Regions from separate parts of the Klebsiella sp. I138 genome, predicted to be linked through region 3. Evidence: predicted binding sites of a transcription regulator. Region 3 holds the regulator's gene; each other region holds the start of a gene.
What was found. Region 3 encodes CRP, which controls carbon source genes, mostly activating them, when cyclic AMP is high. Its sites were predicted from a motif close to ATGTGANNNNNNTCACAT; they were not measured.
Positions count from the first base shown of each region.

Region 1: the regulator CRP is predicted to act here: its motif matches at 2,063-2,080, upstream of bhsA (multiple stress resistance protein BhsA).
Region 2: the regulator CRP is predicted to act here: its motif matches at 2,570-2,587, upstream of ACMYSK_RS24840 (PTS sugar transporter subunit IIB).
Region 4: the regulator CRP is predicted to act here: its motif matches at 4,257-4,274, upstream of idnO (gluconate 5-dehydrogenase).

Region 1 covers NZ_CP180447.1:2,000,068-2,007,661, reverse strand. The annotation lists gene ACMYSK_RS09400 (TonB-dependent siderophore receptor) at 1-1,025, opposite strand, end outside; gene ACMYSK_RS09395 (TetR/AcrR family transcriptional regulator) at 1,271-1,906, opposite strand; gene bhsA (multiple stress resistance protein BhsA) at 2,156-2,413, shown strand; gene ldtC (L,D-transpeptidase LdtC) at 2,636-3,598, opposite strand; gene mfd (transcription-repair coupling factor) at 3,766-7,212, opposite strand.
Region 2 covers NZ_CP180447.1:5,300,456-5,308,049, reverse strand. The annotation lists gene ACMYSK_RS24850 (maltoporin) at 1-1,006, opposite strand, end outside; gene ACMYSK_RS24845 (PTS sugar transporter subunit IIC) at 1,227-2,498, opposite strand; gene ACMYSK_RS24840 (PTS sugar transporter subunit IIB) at 2,673-2,987, shown strand; gene ACMYSK_RS24835 (PTS sugar transporter subunit IIC) at 2,997-4,319, shown strand; gene ACMYSK_RS24830 (PTS lactose/cellobiose transporter subunit IIA) at 4,343-4,657, shown strand; gene ACMYSK_RS24825 (ROK family protein) at 4,719-5,633, shown strand; gene ACMYSK_RS24820 (LacI family DNA-binding transcriptional regulator) at 5,688-6,650, shown strand; gene ACMYSK_RS24815 (metal ABC transporter substrate-binding protein) at 6,880-7,594, shown strand, end outside.
Region 3 covers NZ_CP180447.1:4,599,058-4,606,651, forward strand. The annotation lists gene ACMYSK_RS21395 (YccS/YhfK family putative transporter) at 1-1,251, opposite strand, end outside; gene crp (cAMP-activated global transcriptional regulator CRP) at 1,304-1,936, opposite strand; gene ACMYSK_RS21405 (OsmC family protein) at 2,242-2,646, shown strand; gene ACMYSK_RS21410 (phosphoribulokinase) at 2,711-3,577, opposite strand; gene ACMYSK_RS21415 (YheU family protein) at 3,614-3,832, opposite strand; gene ACMYSK_RS21420 (hydrolase) at 3,829-4,788, opposite strand; gene ACMYSK_RS21425 (nuclear transport factor 2 family protein) at 5,059-5,511, opposite strand; gene ACMYSK_RS21430 (ABC transporter ATP-binding protein) at 5,622-7,526, opposite strand.
Region 4 covers NZ_CP180447.1:3,308,545-3,316,138, forward strand. The annotation lists gene kefF (glutathione-regulated potassium-efflux system oxidoreductase KefF) at 1-476, opposite strand, end outside; gene ACMYSK_RS15400 (MFS transporter) at 572-1,876, opposite strand; gene ACMYSK_RS15405 (2-hydroxyacid dehydrogenase) at 1,949-2,899, opposite strand; gene ACMYSK_RS15410 (LacI family DNA-binding transcriptional regulator) at 3,111-4,103, opposite strand; gene idnO (gluconate 5-dehydrogenase) at 4,434-5,198, shown strand; gene ACMYSK_RS15420 (gluconokinase) at 5,213-5,743, shown strand; gene ACMYSK_RS15425 (YhcH/YjgK/YiaL family protein) at 5,740-6,207, shown strand; gene ACMYSK_RS15430 (YgdI/YgdR family lipoprotein) at 6,260-6,493, opposite strand; gene carB (carbamoyl-phosphate synthase large subunit) at 6,664-7,594, opposite strand, start outside.

The DNA of each region.
Region 1 (7,594 bases), 2.6 Mb from region 3:
TACTGATCGGTATCCTGTTTGGATGAAGAGAAGCTGCTAACCTGGCCTTTGGAGAGCGTCGGGAAGGGATAAAAAGTCAGCGATTCATCGCGATAATAGATCTGGCTGACCAGGTTCTGGCCATAAAAGTCGGCATCGGAGTATTGCAGGCTAATCAGGTGACGTTCGGTGCCGGGAACGCGGTCTGAATCCAGTCCGTCGGTGGTGTAGGCTTTACCGTTCCCGGTGACGGCGGACATATTTTTGCCCAGATACAGGCCGTAATCATCGCCCTGGCTTTTATAATATTGCGTCACCAGCTGCAGCTGGCGATTCTCGTCAATATTGATAGTGCCAGTACCCATGACGTCGAGGCGGTCAGAGTGCTGCAGGCCGGTCTGGGTATTATCAAGAATCAGGGCATCGTTATTGCCATCGTACCAGCCGCCGAAGCGCTGATAAGCCACCGATAACCGCCCGGAGGCGTGGTCGGTTCCGCCGCTCACGGCTGCCGCTACGCGCTCATCGTGGTCGTTGCTGTTGGCAAATCCGCTTTTACCGCCTAATTCCAGGTCAACCTGACGTTCCTGCTGCCCTTTTTTGGTCACAATATTAATCAGGCCACCGGTACTGCCGCCACCGTACAGCGAGGTGGCACCAGAAATCACTTCAATGTGTTCAATATTGAATGGGTCTATGGAATCGAGCTGGCGGCTGTCGGTACGGGATGAATTGAGGCGCACGCCGTCAATCAGTACCACGATGGCCCGGCCGCGCATGTTCATACCGTAGTTGGTGCGTCCCTGGCTACTCACATCAATACCCGGAATCAGTTGGGCCAGAACGTCCTTAAATTCTTTCCCGCCCTGAACCTGCTGTTCTATCTCCTGACCTTCGATAACCCAGGTCGTTTGCGCCATTTCGGCGACGGTACGGTGGTTACGGTTGGCGCTAACGATAATGTTTTCTTCATCCGCCTGCGCGCCAAGGACGGGCAGGGCAGTGGCCAGCAGCAGTGGGTTGAGTACCCAGAGACGCTTGTTCATTCGCATTCCTTTTATGAGTTAACTGCAATTATGTTGTTTTTAGATTTCGATGCGGGCGCACCGATTGTTACAAGTAGAAATAAGCAGAAAAACTTAAAGGCGAATTTTGCACGTAGTGATTATTGTTATCAATATCATTTACAACTTAATTGACACGTAACAATGTGAAAACATTAATAAAGATGGGGTTAAATCAGAAGGAAGGGCGAAAACCCGGTGGCGATCGTCACCGGGTAAAAAGCGGGTTAGTGCTGGAGGATTTGTGGCCACAGCCGCAGAGTGGTATCGGCAATTTGCATCAGTTTTGTGAAGTCGGCCCCTTCACGTGCGCTGATGGACATACCTTGCAGCACGCAGTTTAAAAACTGGGCCAGCTGTCGTACATCGCCGTCTGCCGGTAGCTCGCCGCGGAGCTGGCGCTGCTGCAGGAACTGCGTCAGCGTTTTTTCCTGCATCGCGTGGCGCGACTTAATGGTATTGGCGATAGCGGTGGACGAAGCCGCCAGCGCCGCCGAGGTGTTGATCATAAAGCAGCCTGCCGGCGTATCTTTACTGGTAAAACAGGTGGCAATGGCGGTGAAATAGTCCCGCAGAGCCTGATCGACGGATTTATCCTCGGCAAACAGCAGCGTTTCGTGTCGGGCTGCAAAACGTGAAATATAGCGATCCAGAACCGCGCGAAATAATCCTTCTTTATTGACGAACTCAGCGTACAGCGTCGGTGCTTTTGCGCCGGTCGCCTCCACCAAATCGGCAAGAGAAGTTGCCTCGTAGCCGTGCTGCCAGAAAAGTGCCATGGCCTTATCCAGCGCCGCTTCCTTGTCGAACACTTTGGGTCGGCCACGGCTTTTTTTTGTGCAACTTTGAACGTCAGTTGTCATGATGCCGCTGTACCTATGTTGGTTTGTTGAAGCGACATTATAAAAATAAACCTTACAACCTTCCAGCGCTGAACCCGCAAAAATAAATAATTCATATATGTATGAATTTTAAGTTGTTTATAAATAAATAAACGATCGTTATAAAAATTCATTGACGTGTGATATAGGTCACATTATTATTTACCTATCGATCGTTAAGTTAATTCTTGCGACCCTACTAAAAAAATCATCTGCATAGGTATAATAATCATGAAAAACATCAAAACACTGACGCTTGCCGCCGTCCTGAGCTCTCTTTCTTTCGCAAGTTTTGCCGCTGTTGAAGTGCAGTCCACTCCAGCAGGCCAGCATAAAATCGGTACCGTTTCTGCCTCCGCCGGGACAAACCTGGGCTCTCTGGAAGACCAGCTGGCACAGAAAGCGGAAGAAATGGGCGCCAGCTCCTTCCGTATCACTTCGGTAACGGGTCCGAACACCCTGCACGGTACCGCGGTTATCTACAAATAAGTTTCGTTTTACCCCTGTCATGCCACTGACAAAGCGCGACCTGACCCATTTATCAGGACGCGAGCAGTAAGCAGTATGCTATTCCCTGTTTTGCCACAAGCGTGACGCGGTTTTCACCCCTTAATGAAACCGCGAAGCGTGTACCATCGCTTTACCCTGTTTGTGTACGTCCAATAAAAAACCGCCTCAAAGGGCGGTTTTTTTATTCATGCCAGCAAGCGCTTACAATGAGTGTTCGTCAGCATTGTGATGACGGGTAACATCAACCGGCATACCTGAACGCATTTCTGTCGCATGATTCATCACCGCCTGGTCGGTCAGCGATGCCTGCTTAAATGCCGCCATCTCGCTGTTCAGTACTATCGGCAATGTCTGCGGATCGTCATTCAAATGTTTGGACAACGGCTGATGAATTTCCACCAGACGCGTTCCGTCCGGTTCAACGGAGGCTTTAATCGGGGTGTTGATAATATTGACTTTAGTCCCTGGGGTAATGGTGTTAAACAGGGTTTTGATGTCATCGTCACGCAGGCGGATACAGCCGGAGCTCACGCGCATACCGATGCCAAAATCGGCATTGGTGCCATGCAGTAGATAGACCCCGCCGTAGGCCGCGAGGCGAATGGCGTGGTGACCCATTGGGTTATCCGGCCCGGCAGGTACCACGCCAGGGAGTTCGATCCCCATCGCTTTATACCGCGCGCGAATATTGGCCGTTGGCGTCCAGGTTGGGTTCGCACGTTTGTCGGAAACGGTGGTGATCATCGTTGGTGTGAGCGTGTCTCCACCCAACTGACCGATGCCAATCGGGTAGACGGTGACCTCACTTTTACCCGGCGGATAATAGTACAGACGTAGCTCGGCGAGGTTAATCACCAGACCTTCGCGCGGAGCTTCCGGCAGCAGCATCTGGAGCGGAATAGTCAGTACGCTGCCGGCACGCGGAACGTAAGGATCGACCCCGGGGTTCGCCTGAAGCAATGCCAGAAAGCCGACATTGTATTTTTTAGCGATAGCCTCCAGTGAACCGCCGTTGTTCTGTACGACGTGAAACTGATTTTGCCCGATGACGCGGCTGCCGGGAGGCGGTAAGGGCCAGGTGTTGGCGCGAGCAGGAAGCGACAGCACGGCCGCAATGGCCGCCATTGTCAGCCACAGAGAGAAACGCGATTTGAAAATAGTCATAATAAATAAGTGGTTATTTTTTATGAGGAAACAGACGAGGATTATCGCGCGAGTGTCTGTGGGGAAACCCTGGTGAATTGCAAAATATTTGTAAAGTTTACCGAATGTGTCGGCGGCAAAACCTGACGGACACGGATACGGTGGCTGGCACCGTATCCGTGCCGCGATTATGCGGCGGCGTTCTCTTCTAACTGACGCATAAACTGGCGAACCCATTCCATACGGGTTTTACGATCGCCAAGCTCCTGCATAAACTTCAGGCGCGTCGGGCCGTCCAGACGGAAATGCTGAGGCTGTTTTTGCAACAGGCCAATCAGCCACACCGGATTGACGTTGTTCTTTTCATTAAACTCAATCACGCCGCCTTTATCATTCCCTTCCAGCTTACGGATCCCCAGCTTCTGCGCCTGCTGGCGCAAGCGGGCGATATCGAGGAGGTTTCTTGCCGCATCCGGCAGCGGGCCGAAGCGGTCAATCAGCTCAACTTTAATCTCGTCCAGATCGTGCTCATTCTTCGCGCTGGCAATTCGCTTGTAGAATGAGAGGCGAGTATTCACATCCGGGATAAAGTCGTCCGGCAACAGCGAGGGCATACGCAGCTCAACTTCAGTTTGCTGGCTGGTAAGGTCCTCAAGCGAAGGCTCACGCCCGGCTTTCAGCGCATCGACGGCATTCTCCAGAAGCTCCATATAGAGCGAAAAGCCGATAGTGGTCATCTGCCCGCTCTGGTCCTCGCCCAGCAGCTCGCCCGCGCCGCGGATTTCCAGGTCATGGGTGGCCAGCGCGAAACCGGCGCCGAGATCCTCCAGCGAGGCAATGGCTTCCAGACGCTTTTGCGCATCGGTGGTCATCGCCTTCGGATGTGGCGTCAACAGCCATGCATAGGCCTGATGATGCGACCGGCCGACGCGTCCGCGCAGCTGATGCAGCTGAGCCAGCCCGAAATGGTCCGCGCGCTCGATGATAATGGTATTGGCGGTCGGGATATCGATCCCGGTCTCAATAATGGTGGTACAAACCAGCACGTTAAAACGCTGGTGGTGGAAATCATTCATCACCCGTTCGAGCTCGCGTTCGCGCATCTGCCCGTGGCCGATTGCAATTCGCGCCTCCGGCACCAGCTCCGCCAGACGATCCGCTGCTTTCTGGATGTTTTCTACATCGTTATAGAGGTAGTAGACCTGGCCACCGCGCAGGACTTCACGCAGGATAGCCTCGCGAACCACCAGTGAGTCATATTCCCGAACGAAGGTTTTTACCGCCAGACGGCGGGCAGGCGGCGTCGCGATAATGGACAGATCGCGCATGCCGCTCATGGCCATATTCAACGTGCGCGGAATCGGCGTGGCGGTCAGCGTCAGAATATCAACATCGGCGCGCATCGCTTTGATACGCTCCTTGTGGCGAACGCCAAAGCGGTGCTCCTCATCGACGATCAGCAGCCCAAGATCGCGCAGTTTGACTTCGCTTTGCAGCAGCTTATGCGTCCCGATAAGAATATCGATTTTGCCCTCAGCGGCCTGTTCAAGAATCTGCGCCTGCTCTTTGGCGCTGCGAAAGCGCGACAGCATTTCGATGCGTACCGGCCAGTTGGCAAAGCGGTCACAGAAGTTGTCGAAGTGCTGTTGAGCGAGCAGGGTGGTCGGCACCAGGACGGCGACCTGTTTGTGGTTCTCGACAGCCAGAAAGGCGGCGCGCATTGCCACTTCGGTTTTACCGAAGCCGACGTCGCCGCAGACCAGACGATCCATGGCCAGCGGTTGGCACATATCGCTGAGGACGGCGTTAATCGCCTGTGCCTGATCCGGCGTGGTTTCAAAGGGGAAACTGTCGCAAAACAGCTGATATTGTTCGCGATCGTGCTTAAAGGCAAAGCCTGATTTCGCCGCGCGCTGGGCGTAAATATCGAGCAGCTCCGCCGCCACATCGCGCACTTTTTCCGCCGCTTTCTGCCGTGCACGCGCCCAGGCATCGCCGCCGAGTTTGTGTAGCGGGGCGCTCTCTTCCGCGCCGCCGGCGTAGCGGCTAATCAGGTGTAACGATGACACTGGAACGTACAGTTTGGCATCGTTGGCGTAGATGAGCATCAGATACTCAGCGGTGATCCCTCCTGCTTCCAGGGTGGTCATCCCGGCATAGCGGCCAACGCCGTGCTCGAGGTGCACCACCGGCTGGCCTTCATGTAGCTCTGCCAGGTTGCGGATTAAGGTATCGGGGTTAATCGTGCGCCGCGAATCCTGACGGCGACGTGCGACGCGCTCGCCCAGCAGATCGCTTTCGCAAATCAACGCGAGGTTATGCTGGCTATCGATAAACCCGTGTTCGGCCGCGCCAATCATTAAGTAGCGGCCATTACCGGTCGCGTCTTGCAGGCGCAGAATATGTTTCGGCGCAATTTTGATGCGGGCCAGCACTTCGCCTAGCGCTTCGCGGCGGCCTTCGCTCTCGACTGAAAAAATAACCGGGCCATCAAAGGCTTCGAGAAAACGGCGCAGATTATCCAGCGGCGCTTTGTTCTGCGCCTGAATGGAGAGATCCGGCAGCTTCTGATAGCCGAGGTTGGTATTGGCGGCCTTCTCTGCCAGACGCTCTGTTTTTAACTGGATGCGCGGCCATTTTTTCAGCTCGCTGAACAGCTCATCGATCCGCAGCCAGAGTTGTTCCGGCGGCAGGAGCGGACGCATCGGGTCGATGCCGCGACTCTCGAAGCGGGCGCGGGTTTCGTTTTGAAAACGCTCGGCGCTGGCTTCCAGATCGCCGGTATTGACGATCAGGGCGTTAGCCGGGAAGTAGCTGAACAGCGGCGGCAGCGGCTCATTGAAAAACAGCGGCTGCCAGTATTCGATGCCGGTTGGCAATGTGCCCTTGCTGACCTGCTGATAAATATGTTCGGCGTCGCGCTTGACCTCGAATCGATCGCGCCACTGGCTACGAAACAGTTCGATAGCGGTCTGATCGGTCGGGAATTCATGAGCGGGCAGCAGGTTAATGGCGGCCACTTCTTCCAGCGTACGCTGGCTATCGACATCGAACAGACGCAGGCTGTCGATTTCATCATCGAAGAAGTCGAGACGGTAGGGCTGCTCACTGCCCATCGGGAACAGGTCGAGCAGGGCGCCGCGGGTGGCATATTCACCGTGCTCCATCACCTGATCCACGTGGCGATAGCCGGCGCTATCCAGCTGCGTGCGCAGACCGTCACGTGACAACCGCTGGCCCTTTTTCATTACCAGCGCGTGCCCGTGGAGGAAGCTGTGCGGACAGACGCGCTGCATCAGCGTACTCACCGGGACGATCAGCACGCCGCGCTGCATGGTCGGTAACTGGTAGAGGGTAGCGAGACGGGAAGAGATAATGTCCTGATGCGGAGAGAAGCTATCGTAGGGCAGCGTTTCCCAGTCCGCCAGACCGATCACCATACTGTCGGTAAACTGTCGAATTTCATCATTCAGGCGCAGGGCATTTTGCATATCGGGGGCGACGAGTATGACCGGCCCACCGTGGCGCTCGGCCATTTCGGCCACCAGCGTAGCGCACGCCGCGCCGGTTAACTCGCCGAGATGCCGCTGATCGCCGGGCTTGACCGGCAGTGTGTATCGATATTGTTGAGGCATAGCTGTTATCAGGATCCCTTCGTGATTCGCTCTATGTATATACCCTAAATATGTCGAGTCGCAGGACAAAAACACCGTAGGCGTTTTTGAACAGCGCTTGCGCTGGCCCCGAAGGGGCGAGGCCGTAGGCCAGGTCATGCGGCAAGTGAGCGAGTCCCGATGAGCTTACGCGGGTAAGTGATTCGGGTGAACGAGCATCGCCAATGCACATGCAGCTTGATGTATGACGGGTATATAAGGGCAAACTGCTAATATTCAATGTCGATGATTATCCGCGATTGACCCGCATTCGCCAACCTGATTGACGGCAGGAGAGGCCGCCATGGTGAAAGATTCTGATAGATAAGCGCTGACTAATCAAATATCCACTTGATTTATCTTT
Region 2 (7,594 bases), 700 kb from region 3:
GGATCCCGGCCACCCAGCTGGTACGGCCCCATCCGTTGCTATCATCGGTCCACCACCGGTAGTTTTTGTCTTTCTGGTAGTAGGCAAAGGTCGAAATTTCCCAGTCGCCCATCGATGCGAGGTTATCCAGCACCACGCGCCAGGACTGCGTATCGTCGAGGTTCGCCCAGCCCCAGCCGTTTTTACCCAGCGAATCCCCTGCGGCCAGGCCGCGCCCGTACTGGAATACCGCACGAGAGTAGCCGCCGGTCAGGCCGTAAAAACCGTCAAAGTTGTAGACGCCGGTGACGCCATACCCTTTTTCCGCCGAGGTCGGGTGGTTTTCATTGCGATTCATATGATGGCCAATCAGTTCCAGGTCAAAGCCGCTGCCCGCAATCTTCTTGAACCACAGGTTGAGTGAGTAGTCATCCGGGTAGCCCTGGTCGCCTTTATCCACCGGATAAGCCTTAGTTTCGTCGGTGGGAGAGAAGGCATAAACCCCGGCATCAAAGCGGGCGAAACCCAGATCCATATTGTCGAAGCCGCCGCCGGTACCGTTGTACTGAATGTACTCCCAGTCAAACTGGTGGCTGGAGGTGTTGGAGCTGCTGTAGCGCTTACCGGCCCAGAAGGTCATCTGTGGAGCAAAATCAAGATTTGTCAGCTCGGCAAAACCTTCACGAAACTGCACATCGTGACCGTCGTCATCCTGGCAGTTCCAGTCGGAGGTACATTTTGACTGGTGGGTAATGTTGGCCTGGATGCGGGAAACAACCCCGGTATCCGAGGTCAGCGTTACCGTCGGGATCAGTTCGATCTTGGTGTCGTCTTCGTTCCCCAATCGCCATCTTCCGTCCGGCATCAGGCCGACGGAGTCGGCGCGGTTGCCATCGCTATTGGCGAGGATCCCCGAGCGGATGTAGCCGTGCAGCGCAAAATCATATTTAGGATCGGCGCTGGCGCAGTCACTTATTACCGCAAGGGCGAGTAAAGACAGAGGTATTGAATAATTCAGCCTTATCATTTTTTATCCTTGGTTATTTTTATTAACACAGCCCAGAGAACGACTGGAAATTTACGGATCAAAAACGGAAATGTACATCCATAAACGGAAAGCGCTTTCCGTTATTGCCGGACTGGTTCACATAATTTGTTATAACCAGGGAAAATTCGTGATTTAGTTCACATAAAAAAAGGATATAAAAAAGCCCGCGTTTCGCGGGCCTGGCGTTGAGGAGGAAAGTCTAGCGTTCGGCATCGGCCAGCTGGCGTTCATAGACCTTGAAGAACGGACGATAGAGCATCCAGGAGTTGAAAATCGCAAACAGGCTCATACACAAATTTTTCCAGCTGCCGTTGGCCGACCAGGCGGCACCGAGCGGAGATGGCATGGACCACGGTAGCATCGCCACCGCGCGATCCAGAATGCCGAGCTGCGTTAAATACCATGCAATACAGGCATTTATAAGTGGCACAAAAATAAACGGCAGCAGAAAAACCGGATTCATGATGATAGGAAAGCCAAACAATATCGGCTCATTAATATTAAACAGCGACGGTAACAGACCGATTTTCCCCACGCTTTTCAGCTGCCGGGATCGGCTGCGCATCGCCATAAAGACCAGCGGTAAAGTCGAGCCAATCCCGCCAATCAACAGGTAAAAATCCCAGAACCCTTGCAGATAAATATGGGGCAACGCCTGCGAACCTGCGGCCAGCGCCTGTTGGTTTTCAAACAGATAGGTCATCCAGAACGGGTTCATTATCCCGGTGATAATCAAGGCGCCATGAATGCCGACAAACCACAGCAGGTTACAGATAAACAAAGAGATGAGTACGGCTGTCAGAGTATCGGAAGCAATCACCAGCGGCCTGACCGCTTCGCTGATCAGCTCCGGTAGAATTCGCCCGGTACTTTGCAGTAGCACGGCATTGATGAGGCTGATTGATATCATCACAAACAGCAGCGGTATCAGCAGCTGGAAACCGTTGCGGGTCATAACCGGCACCTCTTCCGGCAGACGAATGCACCACCCTTTCTTGTAAAAAAATCGTATTATTTCGATGGAATAAACGCTCGATATGAGCGCGGTAAAAATTCCCATCCCGCCGAGGAAAATATTGGTTACGCCATTATCCCGAAAGCCAATAAACAGCAGAAACGCCAGGCAGCCGGTTAATCCGCAGAGCCTTTCCGGCAGTCGGTACTGTTTCGCCAGGCTGGCGCTGGCGCCGAAGGCGACAATTAATGCCACCAGGCCAATAGTTAGCTCAAAGGTCGGTAGCAGTATTGGCCGCAACAGCAGGTAGAACTGCCCGAACGCAGTGGCGTCATTAATGGAAACGGGCGGAAACAAAACGGGTACCAGCAGACTCCCCACAATCACGAACGGCATCGCCAGAGCAAAACTGTCGCGCATCGCCGTAATGTGATGATTGCGCGTCAGAACGTTGGCCAGCGGTGCCAGGCGCTGCTCGATGATGTCAACGGCAACATTCATCAACGGATTGTTCATGTTCCTACCTTATGAAATGGTTTGATTGCCAGGATGATCGCGCACTCCCACTCAAAGTAAAAGCCCGCCTTAGGTGATCATTGTCACAATTAATAAATCCACAAACGGAAAGCGCTTTCCGTTAAGTATCCGTTATGACTATAGTCCGCACATCCAACTCACCAGGAGCGGTATATGAAAAAGATAATGTTGTGCTGTTCAGCGGGTATGTCCACCAGCCTGCTGATGAAGAAAATGATCGCCGAAGCGGAGCAACGTGGCCTCCCCGTCGAGATCAATGCCTTTGGCGTCGCCGAATTTGCCGATCAGGTCGGAAAATATCAGGTCGTGCTGCTTGGCCCACAGGTGAAATACATGCAGAAGGATCTGCAACAACAGGCCGATAAATACGGGATCCGCGTTGAACCCATCAACATGATGGATTACGGCATGCAGAAAGGCGGCGCCGTACTGGATTTTGCGATCTCTCTGATTGATAACAAAAACTAAGGAAAGATCATGAGCACTCTGTACGCTAAATTGATCGCCGTCATCGAACAAAAAATTACCCCGATGGCTGGCGCTATCGGCCAGCAAAAATACGTCACCTCGATCCGCGACGGTTTTATCACCGCGCTGCCGTTTATGATCGTCGGCTCTTTCCTGCTGGTCTTTATCTTCCCGCCGTTTTCACCCGATACCAGTTGGGGATTTGCCCACGCCTGGCTGCAATTCTCTCTTGACCACCGCGATGCGCTGATGCTGCCTTTTCACTTCAGCATGGGGGTCATGACTTTGTTTATTGCCGTCGGGATCGCCGCCAGTCTGGCAAAGCACCATAACCTGGATTCGCTGACCGCAGGTATGCTCTCGCTGATGTCATTCCTGCTGGTTGCGGCACCGCTAAAGGACGGGCAAATCTCGACGGCCTACTTCTCAGGCCAGGGGATCTTTACCGCCATTCTGGTGGCGATTTATTCCACCGAACTGTATGCCTTTCTCAAGCGGCACAACATAACCATCCGCCTGCCTCCTGAAGTCCCGGCCGGCGTTGCCCGATCGTTTGAGATTCTGATCCCGGTGCTGGCAATCGTGCTGACCCTGCACCCGCTCAACCTGTTTATCGAAGCTCAACTGGGGATGATCATTCCAGAAGCGATCATGTCGCTGGTGAAACCACTGGTTGCCGCCTCCGATACGCTACCGGCGATTCTGCTGTCGGTGCTGGTGTGCCAGGTATTGTGGTTTGCCGGGATCCACGGGGCGCTGATCGTGACCGGAATTATGAATCCGTTCTGGATGGCCAACCTGTCAATTAACCAGGCTGCCATGGCCGCCGGTACGGCGATCCCCCACATTTACGTCCAGGGCTTCTGGGATCACTATCTGTTGATTGGCGGCGTGGGCTCGACATTGCCGCTGGCCTTGATGTTGTTACGCAGTAAAGCGGTACATCTGCGCACCATCGGGCGGATGGGCGTTGTCCCGGGCGTGTTTAACATCAACGAACCCATCCTGTTCGGCGCACCGATCATTATGAATCCGCTGTTCTTCCTGCCATTCGTGCTGGTGCCGATGGTTAACGCCACCCTCGCCTGGTTTGCGCTGAAGCTGGATCTGGTCAGCCGCGTGGTATCGATGACGCCGTGGACCACTCCGGCTCCCGTCGGCGCCTCGTGGGCGGCAAACTGGAGCTTTAGCCCGGTGATCATGTGTCTGATTTGTATGGCAACCGCAATGGTGATGTACATGCCGTTCCTGAAAGCCTACGAAAAGCAGCTGCTGCTGCAGGAACACGACAACGCGGCTGCGCAGGCAGACGGCGCTATCCGTACCGCTTAATTCATCCCATTTTGAGGTTTGCTATGGAATTAGAAGAACAGGTTATGGGCATTATCATCAACGCCGGGCAAGCTCGTAGCCTGTGTTACGAAGCGCTGAGCTGTGCCAAAGAGGGCGATTTTGCTGGCGCCGATGAGAAAATGAAAGAAGCGGCGCATTTCTCCCGTGAAGCGCATCTTGTCCAGACCCGGCTTATCGAGGCCGACGAGGGCGAAGGGAAGACCAAAATGACGCTGGTCATGGTCCATGCCCAGGATCATCTGATGACGTCCATTCTGGCGAAAGAGCTGATCGCTGAACTGATTGCGGTCTACCGTTCACGCCCGCTGCACGCATAACTCTCCCTCACCTTGCTGCGTAAGCGCGTGGCAAGGTGAGAGAAAAACCTTCGAGGACATCATGCTACATCTTGGTTTAGATATCGGCGGCACCAAAATGGAAGCCGTGCTGCTCAACGCGTCCGGCGACTGCGTCTATCGCCAGCGCCGTCCAACGCATAAAGAGAGCTATGACGCATTTATGCTGCAACTGACCCGCCTGATCGACGATGTTCGCGACTGGAGCGAACGCCCGTTTTCCCTCGGCATCGGCCTGCCGGGAGCCGTCGATCCGCAAAGTGGTCTGATTAAAAACTGCAACTGCCTGGTCCTGAACGGCCAAGACCTGCGCCGCGATTTGACACAACGGCTCGGCCAGCCGGTGTGGATGGCCAATGATGCCGACTGCTTTACGCTTTCTGAAGCCGTCGATGGCGCCGGCGCGGGGGCACACACGGTATTTGGCGTGATTATCGGTACCGGCTGCGGCGGCGGTATCGCCGTGAATCAACAGCTGCTGAGCGGACCCAATGCAATTGTCGGCGAATGGGGGCATAACCCGCTGCCGGGCTACACGCCTGAACGCGATGGCCCGGCTCAGCCCTGCTACTGTGGCAAAGAAAACTGCATTGAAAGCTTTCTCTCCGGCACCGGTTTCGCCCGCCGCTACGGCGAAGCAGCGCGGGCAGAAACCATCATTCAGGCCGCACAGGAAGGTGATGCCCGAGCCCAGGCCCACTGGCAACACTTTATCGATGCGTTTGCCCGCAGCCTGGCCTCGGTGATCAATATTCTTGACCCGCAGGTCATTGTGCTGGGCGGCGGCCTGTCGAACGTTGAACAGCTTTACGAGGATCTGCCTGACGCTATCGTCCCGTACCTGTTTTCCGATGGTTGCAGAACGCAGATCAAACCGGCCCGCTTCGGCGATGCCAGCGGCGTGCGCGGCGCGGCCTGGCTGCCGGTTCTGGCCAATGCAGGGGACCGCTCGCGATGACACTTTTTCAGCAGGTATGTTAAGCTAAGCGAAAATATTTAAGCAGAAAATACCATGCCAACGATTGATGATGTTTCAAGATTAGCGAATGTCTCGAGAGCGACGGTATCCCGCGTGCTGACCGGCACCCGAGGCGTGCGCGAAGAGAGTCGGGAAGCCGTTCTGCGCGCAGTTGAGGAGCTCAACTATCGCCCAAGCTTTGCCGCGCAAAACCTCGCCAGTCAATCATCCAATCATGTCGGTCTGGTACTTCCGATACGCGACGAAAGCAGCAGCGCACGCCTGCTTCCCTTACTTTCTCTGGCGCTTAAAAATCTGAATAAAAACCTGATTGTGCAGTATGTAACGGATGCCACCGAACAGGCTGCGGTCATCGACGACCTGCAGCGCCAGTGCGTCGCTGTCGTCGTGCTCGGTGCAATCCCACTGGATGCACCACGCAACGTCATCTCCTTTGACCGCTTTAGCATCGCTGGCGTTAACAATCAGGGTTACGACTATGCTTTTGCCACTGAAAGCGCCTGCCGCTACGTCATTGGTAAAGGCCATCGCAATATTGCGCTTCTCACCGATAACGACGGCGATGATGCCAGCCGCCAGATGCTGGAAGGCTATCGTAATGTGCTGCAAAACTACTCCATCCCTTTCAACCGACAGCTGGTACTAACGGCGAATGATGACGTTGAGCAGGCGCTGCTGACGCTGATTAACAGCTTCAGCAAATATTCAGTCATTATCGTTAAACGCGACCGCTTCGCTGCGGAAGCGATGCGCCTGATGCGGGAATTCAATATTGCCGTTCCACAGGAGGTATCGCTGCTGAGTCTGGAGGACTCCCCTCTGGCCTCGCTGCTCTATCCGCCGCTGACCTGCATCTCCTGGCCGCTGGAACAGCTGATGGAAAACTGCCTTCAGCGCATCCGCAGCCTGATTGATGAACGTCCGGCGTTTGCCACCGAAGGGCGGACGCTGGCGGGTCGCCTGATCCCACGCCAGTCGGTCGCGGATATTTCCTGATATTCTCCTGCCCGGCTAAAGTCACGCTGCCGGGCGCGTTTTCCTTCTCTCACTTTACCTGCCACCCGCTCTCTCCCGGCCGCGAGTCATCCCAATACCGTCGGTTTTCGCCAATCATCCTCCCCACCATCTAAATAATAATCATTTTCATTTATAAATAGCCTGTGCTATATAACATAGCAATTGCTATAACAGATGATTAATTAACCACATTATCGTGAGGGATCCTATGCTGCACCTGCCGCCTCTGAAGCACCTGATCTTTACCGCTATGCTCGGCCTGCTGGCGATCGCCCCGGCTGAGGCCAGCGAAAAATTCAAAGTGATCACCACGTTTACGGTGATTGCCGATATGGCGCAAAACGTCGCCGGCGAAGCGGCGCAGGTCAGCTCGATTACCAAACCCGGCGCCGAGATCCACGAATACCAGCCGACACCTGGCGATATTAAACGCGCCCAGGGGGCGCAGCTGATCCTCACCAACGGTCTGAATCTTGAACTGTGGTTCGCGCGCTTTTATCAGCATCTGAGCGGGGTGCCGGAAGTCGTGGTCAGCCAGGGGGTTCAGCCGATGGGGATTAGCGAAGGCCCCTATAACGGCAAGCCCAACCCTCATGCGTGGATGTCAGCGGATAATGCTCTGATCTACGTCGATAACATCCGGGATGCGCTCGTGAAGTATGACCCTGAAAACGCGGAGACCTATCGTCAGAATGCTGCCGCCTATAAAGAGAAAATCCGTCAAACCATGGCGCCGCTGAAGGCGGAACTGGCAAAACTGCCGCAAGAGAAGCGCTGGCTGATCACCAGCGAAGGGGCGTTCTCCTATCTGGCCCGGGATAACGGACTGAAAGAGCGCTATCTGTGGCCAATCAATGCCGACCAGCAGGGGACGCCACAGCAGGTACGTAAAACTATCGATATTATGAAAAAAGAGCATATCC
Region 3 (7,594 bases):
TCCTGCCGCCCGGTGGACGATACGTACTCGCGTCGCGCCGTAGCCGTTTTGGGTCACGAACAGCACCGTCATCAGGATCCAGTAGGGCTTGGGCAGATTCAGGGCGCTACCCATCAGACTGGCTGCCGATAGCATCACGCAGATGCGGGCGGCGTTGCGTAATGCCGGTGATTTCAATGAGAGATAGTTCTTCAGCGCAGGCAGCAGCGGCAGGCGACGTTCTTTATCTGCCATCAGGTTGCGGGCATAGAGCGGGCGCTGGGTACGCAAAACCCGGGCTATTCGACTAAAGTGCCAGGCGCAGAATTGTCCGACCGGGTTGTCAGGATGCTGCCAGGCAATTTTCTCCAGCGCACCGATTTGCTTATCCATATGAAAGCGTTGCGGATAGCGGTGGTACAGAATGTCATCGGCCAGCACCCGCAGGCGGGCAGCTACGGTTTGCGCGTTCCAGCGGATCACCGCCTCCGCGTGGCTGCGCTCTACCAGCTTTTGCACTTCTTCGGGTTGATGCAGGCTGACGGAAATATGTTCCTGTAAATCCAGCGCCACCTGAAAGGCCCGCAACAGACGTTTGTGGTCGTTGCGCTGGTTCGCCGCCAGCATATGCATCTGCTGGTAGCATTGGGTTATCAGGTCCACCACCTTTTGCTGGCGCGTGAGCAGCGGCGGCAGCGAAGTGGCCGGATCGATATGCTGCGTCAGCAGGCTGTATTTCGCTTCGCAGTAGTTAGCCAGCTCCCGATAGAGCAGGCTCAGCGATTCACGCAGCGGCTGTTCGCGCCAGAGCCAAAACCAAAACCAGTTAAACAGGCCATACCACAAGGTCCCGAGAGCGTAGATCAGCAGTGGCTCCCAGACGGGCATGTTCCCGGCAAGGCTCAGGGTAAAGATCGCGGCAATTAACGATGCGGGCAGCAGCCTGGCGTGCAGGGAGCTGATTTCCGCCGTGACGCCAAGCAGCAGCGCCAGGCCACTGAGAATCAGAGGCAGCGGGATATCCTGCTGGAGCAGAAGCTGGACGACCAGGCTGCTGCCGGCAAATAACGAACCGCCAACGATCAATCGCTTAAAAAAGCGTTTGTGAGGTGTATCGAGGCCAGCGACGTTACAACAGGCAGGCACTAACGAGAACAGCAGGCCTTGCTGTAGATGACCGAGGAAGAGACCGATTGCGACAGGCAAACACAACACCAGCGTTTGCCGCAGTGCATAGTTGACTTCCGGGTGGTAAATCAGCCTGCGCCACATAATGGGGAAACAAAAACGGCGTATTGCGGGTGCAATACGCCGTTTTATCGACTTAACGCGTACCGTAGACGACGATAGTTTTACCGTGTGCAGAGATCAGGTTCTGATCTTCCAGCATCTTCAGGATACGGCCAACGGTTTCGCGGGAGCAACCCACGATCTGACCAATTTCCTGACGGGTAATTTTAATCTGCATACCATCAGGATGGGTCATCGCGTCTGGCTGTTTTGCCAGATTCAGCAACGTCTGAGCGATACGCCCGGTGACGTCGAGGAAGGCAAGGTTACCCACTTTTTCTGAGGTTACCTGCAGACGACGAGCCATCTGCGACGACAGACGCATCAGGATGTCCGGGTTGACCTGGATAAGCTGACGGAATTTTTTGTAGGAGATTTCGGCCACTTCACATGCGGTTTTCGCACGTACCCAGGCGCTACGCTCCTGGCCTTCTTCAAACAAGCCTAATTCACCGATGAAATCGCCCTGGTTGAGGTAGGAGAGGATCATCTCTTTCCCTTCTTCATCCTTGATGAGCACAGCCACAGAGCCTTTGACGATGTAGTACAACGTTTCTGCTTTTTCACCCTGGTGGATCAGCGTGCTTTTAGATGGGTACTTATGAATGTGGCAATGAGACAAGAACCATTCGAGGGTAGGGTCTGTTTGCGGTTTGCCAAGCACCATGCGCGGTTATCCTCTGTTATAAGCTATCTCCGGGTGCCGACACAACACGGCATCCGGGCATGCAATCGTATTGTTTCCCTATGCCTGGGAAACGGCTGGTGATTTTTCTTCAGCCTGTAATGTGAACTCCTCTGCATACATGCAGTACATCAATGTAATACTGTAGCATCCTGACTGTTTTAGCATAGCTTTTGCCGCATGTCTCCTGGTGTCTCGCTTCAGCATGATGCAGGTCGCCTTCCGTTGCGAGAATTGTTATGTGCGCGTAATCTGTCAGGAAAATTGCAACCTTGGAGTTAAATTTTATGCAAGCTCGTGTGAAATGGGTTGAGGGGTTAACCTTCATTGGAGAGTCCGCATCGGGTCATCAGATTTTGATGGATGGCAACTCCGGGGATAAAGCGCCAAGCCCGATGGAAATGGTGCTGATGGCGGCGGGTGGATGCAGTGCGATCGATGTCGTGTCTATTTTGCAAAAAGGTCGCCACAACGTGACCAACTGCGAAGTGAAGTTGACGTCGGAACGCCGGGAAGAGGCGCCGCGCCTGTTTACCCATATCAATATGCATTTTATCGTGACTGGCAAAGAGCTGAAAGATGCGGCGGTCTCGCGTGCGGTAGAACTGTCGGCGGAGAAATACTGCTCGGTAGCGCTGATGCTGCAAAAAGCGGTGAACATCACTCATACATTTGAAGTGGTGGAAGCGTAATACCAGATGCCCGGTGGCGCGATGCTTACCGGGCTTACACCGTTTTGTCGCGCCGCCCGGCCATTTAAATCGCTTTGCCTTCCATCAGGCGCTCTACCAGCGGCGTCATAATGAGTTCCATCGCCAGCCCCATTTTCCCGCCCGGCACTACCAGCGTATTGATATGTGAGATAAACGAGCCCTGTAGCATCGCGAGCAGCCAGGGGAAATCGATATCCCGCAGGTTGCGGAAGTGAATCACCACAAAACTTTCATCCAGAGACGGAATGCCTTTCGCCGCAAACGGGTTGGAGGTATCGACGGTGGGAACGCGCTGGAAGTTGATATGCGTGCGTGAAAACTGTGGCGTAATGAAGTTGATATAGTCCTCCATCGAACGGACCACGGAGTCCATCACCGCTTCACGTGAATGCCCCCGTTCGCTGGTATCGCGGGTCAGCTTCTGAATCCACTCCAGGTTGACGATGGGCACGACCCCGACCAGCAGGTCGACATTCTGCGCAACGTCATACTGAGGCGTGACAACCCCGCCGTGCAGCCCTTCATAAAACAGGACATCGGTCGGCTCCGGTAGCGGTTGCCACGGTGTGAACGTGCCCGGTACCTGGTTCCACGGCACCGCCTCGTCATAGGTGTGCAAATATTTGCGCGACTGGCCGCTACCGTTTCGTCCGTACTCAAGGAAGGTATTTTCCAGCAGGCCGAAGTCGTTCGCTTCCGGACCAAAGTAGCTGATGTGCTTCCCCTGATCTCGCGCTTTGCGGATTGCCATGTCCATTTCCGGGCGGGTATAGCGATGAAAGCTGTCGCCTTCCACTTCCGCGGCACGCAGGTTTAGCTGTGCGAAGATTTTACGAAAGGCGAGGCTGGTGGTCGTGGTTCCCGCGCCGCTGGAGCCCGTGACGGCAATCACCGGATGTTTGGCAGACATAACAACTCCCAGATTAAACGATGGTGTGGCGCCGCCTTAGCCGTGAAACTGCTTGCGGGGCATGATGTTGACCGTCTCGTGTAGTTCTGACCACACCAGCACGGCTTCTCCGCTTTTCAATTGTTGTTTGACGTCGGCGACTTTATCCGCCAGCGAGCGTTCATGTTCACCATAATCTGTGCCTTCGCGCAACACAAAGCTTTCGATCAGATTATCCAGCGTTTCGGGATCCAGATCGTGCCAGGGAATAATCATTTTTGTGCTCCCAACCAACGGGTTAACCAGTCCGGGATGCGTCTTTCCAGCCACATTTCCGGCTTGCGCAGCGTACCACCGACGAACCCGACGTGCCCGCCATGTTCCGTCAACTGATACTCGACGTTTGCCGGCAGCTGAGCCTGCGGCGGGATCGAGTGGTGATCCATAAAAGGATCGTCCTTCGCATGGATAATCAGCGTCGGTTTGGTAATGTCGCTGAGTCGTGGCATTGCGCTGCACTGACGATAGTAGTCCAGCGCATCCGCAAACCCGTGGATTCTGGCGGTGATCATATCGTCAAATTCGCGGATGCGGCGCATGCCTTTGAGCTGGCGTAAATCAACCGGTAGCGAGCCGGGATAGGCTTTGAGCTTACGGGCAGCGTTGGCTTTTAACAGGTTGAGCAAATAACGCTGATAGACCCGGGAAAAACCCTTATCCATATGAGAACTGCAGGCTTCGAGCATAAACGGGGCTGAGACGATGACCGCCGCATCGAGCGGGACGCTATCGCCTTCTTTCGCCAACAGGCAGCCCAGCATATTTCCGCCCAGGGAATAGCCGACGGCGGCGGTCGGTACCGCACCCCATTCGCGCTGTAGCCAGTGCAGGAACCAGCTGCCATCTTCGGTTTCGCCCGAGTGGTAGATGCGATTGTTCCGGTTAGGTTCGCCGCTACAGCCGCGAAAATGCATTACCACACCCAGCCAGCCGCGCTGCATGGCTGCGTGAATAAGGCCGTGAGCATACGGGCTGTGCAGACTGCCTTCCAGCCCGTGGAACACAACCAGTCGCGGTTTGTGCGGTGCCTCGGCGGGATTTTCGCTCCACGCGAGATCGACAAAATCACCGTCCGGCAGTTCAAGGCGCTGCCAGTACGGCGTGAAGCCCAGTTTACGGCGGATCAGGCGCGGCAGCATGGTTTGCAGATGACGATTACCCACGCCGCGCATTGGGTGGAACTCGCGCGAGTCGTCTTCGGGGGGCGTCATTTCTGTGGGGGTGATTTCAACCATAGCACCAGAGCAGTTAATCATCTTATAAAACAGTATACCGCGCATGAAGTGCGCAGGTTATCCAATATGTGGTCTTGCGGCCTGCGCTATAGGTTACACGAAATTGAGGGGCGGTGATGAATGCTAGCTGGATTAAGAAAGCGTGCCGACCGGAAACCCCGAGAGGAGAAACAGCCACCGCACGGAGCAGGTGGCTGCGCCACCGGCTTAAAACATGCTGTTGCCGCTGGCGGTTTTTTCCGGAACTGTCTGGATAACGTCCCAGTGCTCTACGATCTTGTTCTGCGCGTCGAGGCGGAAAATATCGATTATCGCGCGGGTGATGCCCGGCTCGCGGCCGGTGGAAGCAACGTGCAGAACAACATAGTCACCGTCGACAATCACGCGTTTTATTTCGCTGTGAGAATCGGGGAATTTGTCTTTCAGAAAAGTGATGAACTGACGAAAGCCCTCCGGCCCATCCTTTGCTCCCGGGTTATGTTGGATATACTCCTTTCCGAGATAGGGTTTTGCAGCGTCAAAGTCTTTGTCATTCAGCGCTTTATTATAAAAGGCGATGACGTTTTCTTTGTTCTTTAATTCGCTCTCAGTGTAGGCAGCAAAGGCGGTATGGGTCAGGGCGCAAAGCAGTGAGAGAGAAATAAGCGTTTTTTTTACCATGGCAATGCCTCTTCGCAGATGAGTGTTGCTGTTTTAGCAGGGGCATATAACGGCGCGATCCCATAGCCCGACGCCGCTGCGTTTATGCCCCTGCCTTAGCATAACCGGCTTTAGCCTTCTTGCATCATCTGTTCCAACTGCTCCTGCGCCTCAAGCCAGGCCATCTCGCACTCTTCCAGGCCCGATTTCGCATTGGCCTGCTGTTGCAGGCAGGCGGTCAGCTCGGCTTTACGGGAGTTGTCATACAGCTCGCTGTCGCCGAGTTTCTCTTCCGCCTGGGCAAGCTGAGCGTTGAGCTTATCCATCTCTTTTTCGAGGCGGGTAATTTCTTTACGCAGCGGCTGCGTGAGCGTCCGCAGCTCAGCTTCCCGCCGTTTCTGGTCTTTGCGAGCCTGCGCGCTGTTGCCGTTATCTTTGGCGACGTCAGACGACTGACTCTCCTGCTTCTGCGAGTCGCTTAGCCACTGCTGATAATCTTCCAGGTCGCCATCGAACTGCTCGACCTTACCGTCATGCACCAGATAAAGATCGTCGGTGGTGGAGCGGATCAGGTGGCGATCGTGCGAGACCACGACCAACGCGCCTTCGAAATCAATCAGCGCTTCGGTCAGCGCCTGGCGCATATCGAGATCGAGGTGGTTCGTTGGTTCATCGAGCAGCAGAAGGTTAGGGCGTTGCCAGACGATTAACGCCAGCACCAGACGTGCTTTTTCGCCACCGGAGAAACGCTGCGTCTCTTCGTTGACCTTGTCGCTCTGGAAGCCAAACCCACCGAGATAATCGCGCAGCTTTTGCTCCAGCTCCTGAGGTGCCAGGCGAGCCAGGTGCTGAAGAGGGGATTCGTCAGCGCGCAGGAACTCCAGCTGATGCTGGGCAAAGTAGCCAAGCTTAATGCCTTTCGCGAGGCCAATCTCGCCGTGCAGCGGCTGAAGTTCACCGGCCAGTAGCTTAATCAACGTTGATTTACCGGCGCCGTTACGCCCTAACAGGCCAATACGCGAACCGGGCACCAGGTTGAGCTTGATGGAGTCCAGAATAATTCGTTCGCCGTAGCCGGCGCTGACTTTTTCCATTTTCAGCAGCGGGTTTGGCAGGCTCTCCGGGGCGCGGAAGCTAAAGTGGAACGGGTTATCGACGTGAGCCGGGGCGATAAGCTCCATGCGCTCCAGCATCTTAATACGGCTTTGCGCCTGCTTGGCCTTGGTCGCCTTGGCGCGGAAGCGATCGATATAGCTTTGCAGATGGGCGACGCGCAGCTGCTGGCTCTCATACATTGACTGCTGCTGCGACAGGCGGGTGGCACGCTGCACTTCAAACGAGCTGTAGTTACCGGTGTATTCGTACATCGTTTGCTGTTCGATATGAATAATTTTATCGACGATCGGGTCCAGAAAGTCGCGATCGTGCGAGATCAGAATCAGCGTGCCGGTATAGCCTTTGAGCCATTTTTCCAGCCAGATAACCGCGTCGAGATCGAGGTGGTTGGTCGGCTCATCGAGCAGCAGCAGATCGGAACGGCAAATCAGCGCCTGCGCGAGGTTCAGGCGCATACGCCAGCCGCCGGAAAAGTCGCTGACCGGGCTCTCAAGCTGCTCATTACTGAACCCCAGACCGTGCAACAGGCTGGCAGCGCGTGAACGAATGGTCCAGGCATCGATAGCATCCAGTTTACCGTGCACCGTCGCAATGGCGTGGCCGTCATTAAGCTCGTTGGCCCGATTTAAATCGGCTTCGAGCTGGCGATATTCGCGATCGCCGTCAATAACATAATCAATGGCTGGCTGCGGTAAGGCAGGGGTTTCCTGATTAACCCACGCCAGCTGCCAGTTGCCCGGAAAGGTCATACTGCCGCCGTCGGCGCTAATCTCGTTTTTCAAAAGCGATAGCAGCGTGGACTTGCCGCAGCCGTTTTTGCCCACCAGACCGACCTTCTGGCCAGGATTGATGGTAGCGGTGGCGTTGTCCAGGAGGACCCGTACGCCGCGACGAATTTGTAACGAGGAGAAAACAATCATAAGGCGCCGTATGTTCTGACTATGTTAGTTTGTCATTATGATAATGTAATGTGGCAGCAAGTTGCTCC
Region 4 (7,594 bases), 1.3 Mb from region 3:
TGCGCCTGAAGGGTTTCATCGTCGCAGATAAACGTGCAGTGCATGGCAAAGGGCGGCAGCCACGTCATCCCGCAGTACAGTCCGGTGGCCTGTAGCGGCTGAGAGAGCACATCGAACCCGGGAAATGCGCCGATATCAAAGTGGCTCTCGCCGCCGCCGGTGGTCACCGCCCACATCAGCGATTTGCCGCGCAGCGCGATGCCGTTATGCCCGTAGGCCCAGCCGTGCGACAGCACCTTATCCATCCACAGTTTCATCAGCGGCGGCACACTGTACCACTGCATCGGATGCTGCCAGATAATCAGATCGGCCCGTGCCAGCGCCGCCTGTTCGGCGGCGACGTCGATATTAAAATCGGGGTAAAGTTGATAGAGGGAGCGTATTTCTACGCCATCCAGCGTCCTTGCCTGCTCAAGCATCCGCTTATTCGCATGCGAGTGATGCGGATAGGGATGGGCGTAAATTATCAGAATCATTGATTAGCCTGCGTTAACTCTCGTTGTAATCAGCAAGAGTGTAGTCAGTTAATCGAAGTGCTTACAATCATAACCTTATTTAATGTCTGTACGTCTCAGGCATTTCGCGGCTGCTTGCTGACGGAAACATCGGATTCACGGATGTCGAGATCGCAGCGTTTCGGCAGCAGGAAGGTCATGGTCCCGGCAATGATTAGCGAACCGGCCAGCGCGCAAACCGCCACGTTCTGACCATACAGATAGATCATTACCCCAACCAGATACGGGCCGCAGAAGCCGCCGAGATTGCCCAGGCCATTAATCACGCCACGGGCGCTACCGGCCACTTCCGCAGAGGCAATACGCCCCGGCATTGACCAGAACGGACTGGTTGCCGATTTAAGGAAGAAGCCGCAAATCACCAGTGCAATATAGGCAGCCACTACGTGCTCACGCAGCACTACCGAGGCCAACAGCGCTGCCGCGAAGCTGTAGAGCGAGAAGCGCACCCACAGGCGACGTTTGCCGCTGCGATCGCTGAATAACGAAATCACATAGATCCCCGCCAGCGTGGCCATAAACGGCAGTACCGCCAGAAATCCGACGCTGGCCATACTGCCGCCGGTCAGGCCCTTGAGGATAGTCGGTAACCACAGGGTGTAGCCGTAATCGCCGGTCTGATAAAAGAAGTTAAGGATAACCAGCTTCATCAGCCCGCTATTGCGGAAAACATCTTTGACCGGTGCGTTGCTGACCGTATCTTCCGCCAGTTTTGCCGCTCGCTCTGCGGCCAGCGTAGTGACCAGATAGTGACGTTCTTTCTCCGGCAACCAGCGGGCTTCTTCCGGGCGATCGCTAATCATAAACCACCATACCGCCAGCACGACCACGGACAGCAGGCCTTCGATAATAAACAGCCAGCGCCAGTCGAGCGCGGCAATAATCGCTCCGGATACCGGTGCGGTCAGCATGCCGCCCAGCGGCGCGAACATCATGACGAAGGCATTGGCCCGCCCCAGCTCTTTTTCCGGGAACCAGTTGCTGACCATCGTCAGGACCACCGGCAGCATCCCGCCTTCAGATACGCCGAGAATAAAGCGCAGGACCAGTAGTTGATATTCATGGGTCACAAAGCCGGTAGCAATCGACACCACGGCCCAGGCCATTAGCGACCAGGCAATAAAACGTTTACCGCTGCCGTTTACCGCAATCCTTCCGCCGGGTATTTGCAGAAATAAATAACCAATAAAAAATATCCCACTGGCAACACCGGCCATCTGGCTGGTAATACCTAAATCTGCTTCCATTCCACCAGGTAAAGCAAAACTAATATTCACCCGATCCATAAACGAAATAATACAGGCGATCAACACCGGCGTAATAATACGCAGCCAGCGGGTGCCGGGAGTTTTATCATTCATATTTCGCACTCTCTATGCAGAGGTTATTGTTGTCATTAAAGAAGAGCCGGGCACAGAAATAAGAGATAAAAATTAATTAATGGCGTTCGGCAATACGTTACCGGAGAAATAAGCCGTCACGTTTGCGAATACCACCGCACTCATTTTCTGTCGGGTTTCATGGGTCGCGCTGGCTACGTGCGGCTGCAACACCACATTATCGAGCGCGATCAGTTCTGCCGGAACATGAGGCTCGTCTTCAAAAACGTCGAGCGCGGCGCCGGCGATAACACCGTTTTGTAACGCCTGGATTAACGCCTTTTCATCCACCAAAGAGCCGCGGGCGATATTAATCAGCCAGGCATGTTTCGGCATCACGTTGAAGACTGAGAAATCGATCAACCCGCGGTTTGCTTCACCGCCGGAGGCGGCAATCACCAGAAAATCACTCTCATGCGCCAGCGTATGCAGATCGGCGCACCATTGGTAATCCAGCCCAGGGACCGGTTTGCGGTCGGTGTAGAGTACCTGCATATCAAAACCGCAGGCGCGGCGGGCAATAGCCTGGCCAATGTTTCCCATTCCCAGCAGACCGATACGTTTACCGCTCACCTGGGTGGCCAGTGGCATCCCCCCTTTCTCCCAGCGGCCTTCTCGTACAAAACGATCGCCCTGGCACAGATTACGTGAACCGCTCAGCAGCAGCCCCATCGCCAGGTCCGCAACGTCGTTGGTCAACACGCCGGAGGTAATTGAAACCTGAATCCGCCGGGAACGAACATACTCTAAATCCACCGCATCGGTACCAACGCCGAAAATGGCAATCAGACCCACATGCGGCAGCAGTTCCAGGACGCTGTTCTGCACCCCGATATCCCCTCGGGTAACGACGGCGGCGATGTTCTCCCCCTGCTCGCGTAAAAATCCGATGGGATCGTCCTGCTCGTACAGACGCAGCAGCGGGAAGTCGGCCGCCAGCTGTTCCTGCAAAGCATCGATAACGGGGGCCACTAAAAGAACGGCGCGGGTAATAGTACTCTTCATCAGATCACCTGTTTGACGGTTTATTACGACAGTAGCCACTATCAAACGGTTTTTTAGCGGGGCGTTTTGCGATCTACATCACGCTGAATCGTGTTAAAAAATGCTGTTACCGTGTCCGTGATCGCTAAGACAAAACCCATGTATGGCGAGGGGTCGTTCGAGGCGACGTTAACGTTTTGCTAACACCGCCGCGCCGCCGCTCAGAGAGCGGTTAAATGGTTTCGCCCATCGACAGGCGATAGTGCAGATCAACTTTTTCAATGGTTGGCAGCCCTTTGATTTTCTTAATCAAAATCTCAGTGGCGACCTTCCCCATTTCATAGCGCGGAGTCAGGACGCTGGCCAGGCGCGGCGTGATAATCTGGCCAATCTCCAGGCCATGAAAACCCGCGATCGCCAGCTCCTGCGGTACGGCGATACCCGATGCGAGGCACTCCTGTAACACGCCGACTGCCAGGTCGTCATTAGTGCATAGAATGCCGTCCATGGTGGCATACATCTGCCGCGCCAGGTTCATCATGCCGGTACCGATCGACACCGATGACACCTTATTTGGCGCAATACGCCCGGTCGCCAGTCCTGCATTCTCCATCGCCTGGCAATAGCCGGCGTAGCGCTGCTCGTCGCGCACATCAGACATCGAACCGAAATAGATAATGTGCCGTTTGCCGCTCGCCAGCAGCATATTGGTCATGTCAAAACCGGCTTTGAAGTTATCAAAACCGACATTGATACGCCCGGGGTTCTCCGCCAGCCCCATCACTTCAGCGATGGGTATTTTGGCCGCATTAAGGTATTTATCCGCCCGCAGGGTATGGACCGACTCGGTCAGCAGCAATCCTTTGACATGAAAGGCCAGCACGGCGGCAATCTGCTCTTCTTCACGCTGGCGGTCGTAATCGTAGTTAACCACCAGCGTCTGATAGCCATGGGCGGCGGTCACTGACTCAATTCCGGCCAACAGGTCGGCGAAGATTTGATTATGAAAAGAAGGAATAAGCACGCCAATGCGTGGAACGACGACGCTGGTCATCGCCGGGTTATCGGGATCGGGCTCGTAGCCAATTTCTGCAATCACGCTGGCGATACGCTCCGCCGTCTCCGGTTTCACTTTGTCCGGAGTGCGTAAATAGCGGCTGACGGTCATCTTCGTTACGCCGGCCAGCGCTGCAATATCATTGAGCGTAATGCGTTGTGCTTTCATCTATTGACCTGTCGAATACATCCACGGCATCAGGCCATTATGCCTGCCGCTGAAGAAAAAGAGAATCGAACCCTTCCGCTGTTAACCCCTTGAGCAGCGGTAATTTCCACCCGGCTTCACGTTTAGCGTAACCCCTTTTCGTAACACCCTTTTGAGTGATCTCCATCACAGATTTACCCGGCAAAAATACGTGAGATAGAGCACAGGTTGCTGCGGGTCATGTTGTTTGCCTGTCAGGAATTAACAACCTGTCCCAGTAGGCGTTATTGGCGCAGGTCATTTGAACACGCACAACATCATTTATATTCAGCCGTTAATCAGGATATCAAGATGAAAGATCTTTTCAGCTTACAAGGCAAACGTATTTTAATTACTGGCGCGGGACAAGGCATTGGTTTTGTCATGGCGCAGGGCCTTGCACAATATGGCGCAGAAATTATTATCAACGATATTTCAGCGTCCCGAGCAGATGATGCGGTCATGAAATTACGTGATGAAGGCGCGATTGCCCATTCGGCCGTATTTAATGTTACCGATGCCGACGCCGTCGAAAATGCCATTGCTAAAATCGAAGAAGAAATCGGCACTATTGATGTGTTATTTAACAATGCGGGTATTCAGCGCCGCCATCCGTTTACTGAATTTCCGGTACAGGAATGGAATGACGTTATTTCCGTTAACCAGACCGCGGTATTTCTTGTCTCTCAGGCCGTAGCCAAACGCATGGTGAACCGTCAGTGCGGAAAAATCGTCAATATCTGTTCCATGCAGAGCGAGCTGGGACGCGACACAATTACGCCCTACGCCGCCGCCAAAGGCGCGGTCAAAATGTTGACTCGCGGTATGTGCGTCGAGCTGGCGCGCTATAACATTCAGGTCAACGGTATCGCGCCGGGCTACTTTAAAACCGCCATGACCCAGGCTCTGGTGGACGATCGCGCCTTCACCGACTGGCTGTGCAAACGTACGCCTGCCAACCGCTGGGGCGATCCGCAAGAGCTGGTCGGGGCGGCGGTATTCCTCTCGTCCAAAGCGTCCGATTTCGTTAACGGTCACCTGTTGTTCGTCGACGGCGGCATGCTGGTTGCCGTCTGATTAAGGAGCACACTATGGCAGGGCAATGCATTATTTTGATGGGCGTATCGGGCACCGGCAAGACGACCGTCGGTCAGGCGCTGGCCCAGGCGCTTGGCGCAAAGTTTATCGACGGTGACGATCTTCATCCACGGCAGAACATCCTCAAAATGGCCGCCAGTCAGCCGCTGGATGATAACGATCGCCAGCCGTGGCTGGAACGTATTGGCGATGTGATTTTTAGCCTCGGGCAGAAAAACGAATCCGGCGTGCTGGTGTGCTCGGCGTTGAAAAAGCGCTACCGCAACCAGCTGCGCGAGGGCAACCCCCATTTACGCTTCCTGTGGCTGACCGGCGACTACGACTGTATTTTGCAACGGATGCAGGCGCGCAAGGGCCACTTTATGCCGGAAGCGCTGCTGCGAAGCCAGTTTGCGGCCCTGGAAACGCCGGACGCCAGCGAACGCGATATCGTGGCCGTTGATATCGCTCCCGACGTGGCAACCATCGTGGCGCACTCGCTCACATTACTTCAGCCTCAACCAGCACAGGGAGTTCCGGCATGATTATCGATACCTTAAGCGCCGCCGCAAAAAATGCATTCTATCCGGCGGTGATTAAAAAAGCGCTGCAGGCCGTTGCCCAGCAGGACCCTCACGCGCTACCGCCGGGAAAATATACGGTCGATGGCGATAACCTGTTTTTTACCGTTGTCGAAGGTCAGACGCGCCCGCTGACGGAGCAGCGCCCGGAATTTCATCGTCAGTATATTGATATTCATATTGTGCTGGCGGGCGTTGAAATTATCGGCGCCGGCAACAAGGGCCTGCCAATCGTTGCCGACGGGCCGTTCAAGGAAGCCCATGATATTGGTTTTTGCGAGGAAATTAGCAGCGAAACGCTGATTCATCTGCATCCGGAAGAGCTGGCAATTTTGTTTCCGGGTGAACTGCACCGCCCAATGGGCGCCATGGATGCCGGCGCACCGCTGCGCAAAATTATCGTGAAGATAGATAACGCTCTGCTGTAACACCCTGCCGTAGCCGGCCCCACGAGATCCTTCGCGGGGCCCTGGACTGCCTTTAATTATCCAGCTCGTCCATTGACTTCACCTGATCGCGATTGATCTGTTCAGTCCGGCCGGTTTCCGCATTTTTGTAAGACACCATACCGGTGTCATCATCTACCTGCGGCTTGCCATCAGTCACGATCGTTTTGCCATCGGTCGTTTTCAGCGACTGGTTCGATGAACACCCCGCCACAAACAATATTGCCGTCGCCGCCAGCGCGGATGCCATCAGAATTTTGTTCCGCATTGTATCCTCCTGTCTTTCCGTCAATTGATATCGTTATGATGCTAACTATAGTTAGCCTCACCTGGCGGGCAGTTAAAAGCAGAACTCTCCGAAGATGGCCTGGATAAAAAAAGGGCCGACGATTTCGCGTCAGCCCTTGTTGTTCCGTGACCCGGCTTTAGCGGGACGGCTTATTTTTTAATTTGCGCATGCATTTCCTGCACCGAGGTCACCTTCTCGATAGCGTTGGCGTTCAGCGCCATTGCCGTCGCGAAACCGCCGTTCAGGGTGGTGTCGTAATGCACTTTGTACTGCAGGGCGCTGCGGCGAATCAGCTTGGAGTCTTCAATCGCCTGACGACCTTCGGTGGTGTTGATGATGTAGGTGTATTCGCCATTCTTGATACGGTCCTGAATGTGCGGACGACCTTCATGCACCTTGTTCACCAGACGCGGGTTGATACCGGCTTCACCCAGCACAATCGCGGTGCCGTGGGTGGCATCCAGTTCGAAACCGAACTTCAGCAGTTTCGCCGCCAGGTCAACCACACGCTCTTTGTCGCCTTCGCGAACGGAGAGCAGCGCGCGGCCCTGTTTTTTCATGGTTGAGCTGCTGCCCAGCTGCGCTTTCGCGAACGCTTCCGCGAAGGTACGTCCTACGCCCATGACTTCACCGGTAGAGCGCATTTCTGGCCCTAACAGCGGGTCAACGCCCGGGAATTTGTTGAACGGCAGGACCACTTCTTTCACCGAGTAGTACGGCGGAATAATCTCTTTGGTCACGCCCTGCTGTGCCAGAGTCTGGCCAGCCATCACGCGCGCTGCTACTTTGGCCAGCGGGACACCGGTGGCTTTAGAGACGAACGGGACGGTACGTGCCGCACGCGGGTTCACTTCAATCAGATAGACTTCGTTGTTTTTCACCGCGAACTGGACGTTCATCAGGCCACGGACCTGCAGTTCGAAGGCCAGCTTCTGCACCTGCTCGCGCATCACATCCTGAATTTCCTGGCTCAGGGTGTAGGCCGGCAGAGAACATGCGGAGTCGCCGGAGTGCACGCCCGCCTGCTCGATGTGCTCCATGATGCCACCAATCAGCACCATTTCGCCGTCGCAGATAGCG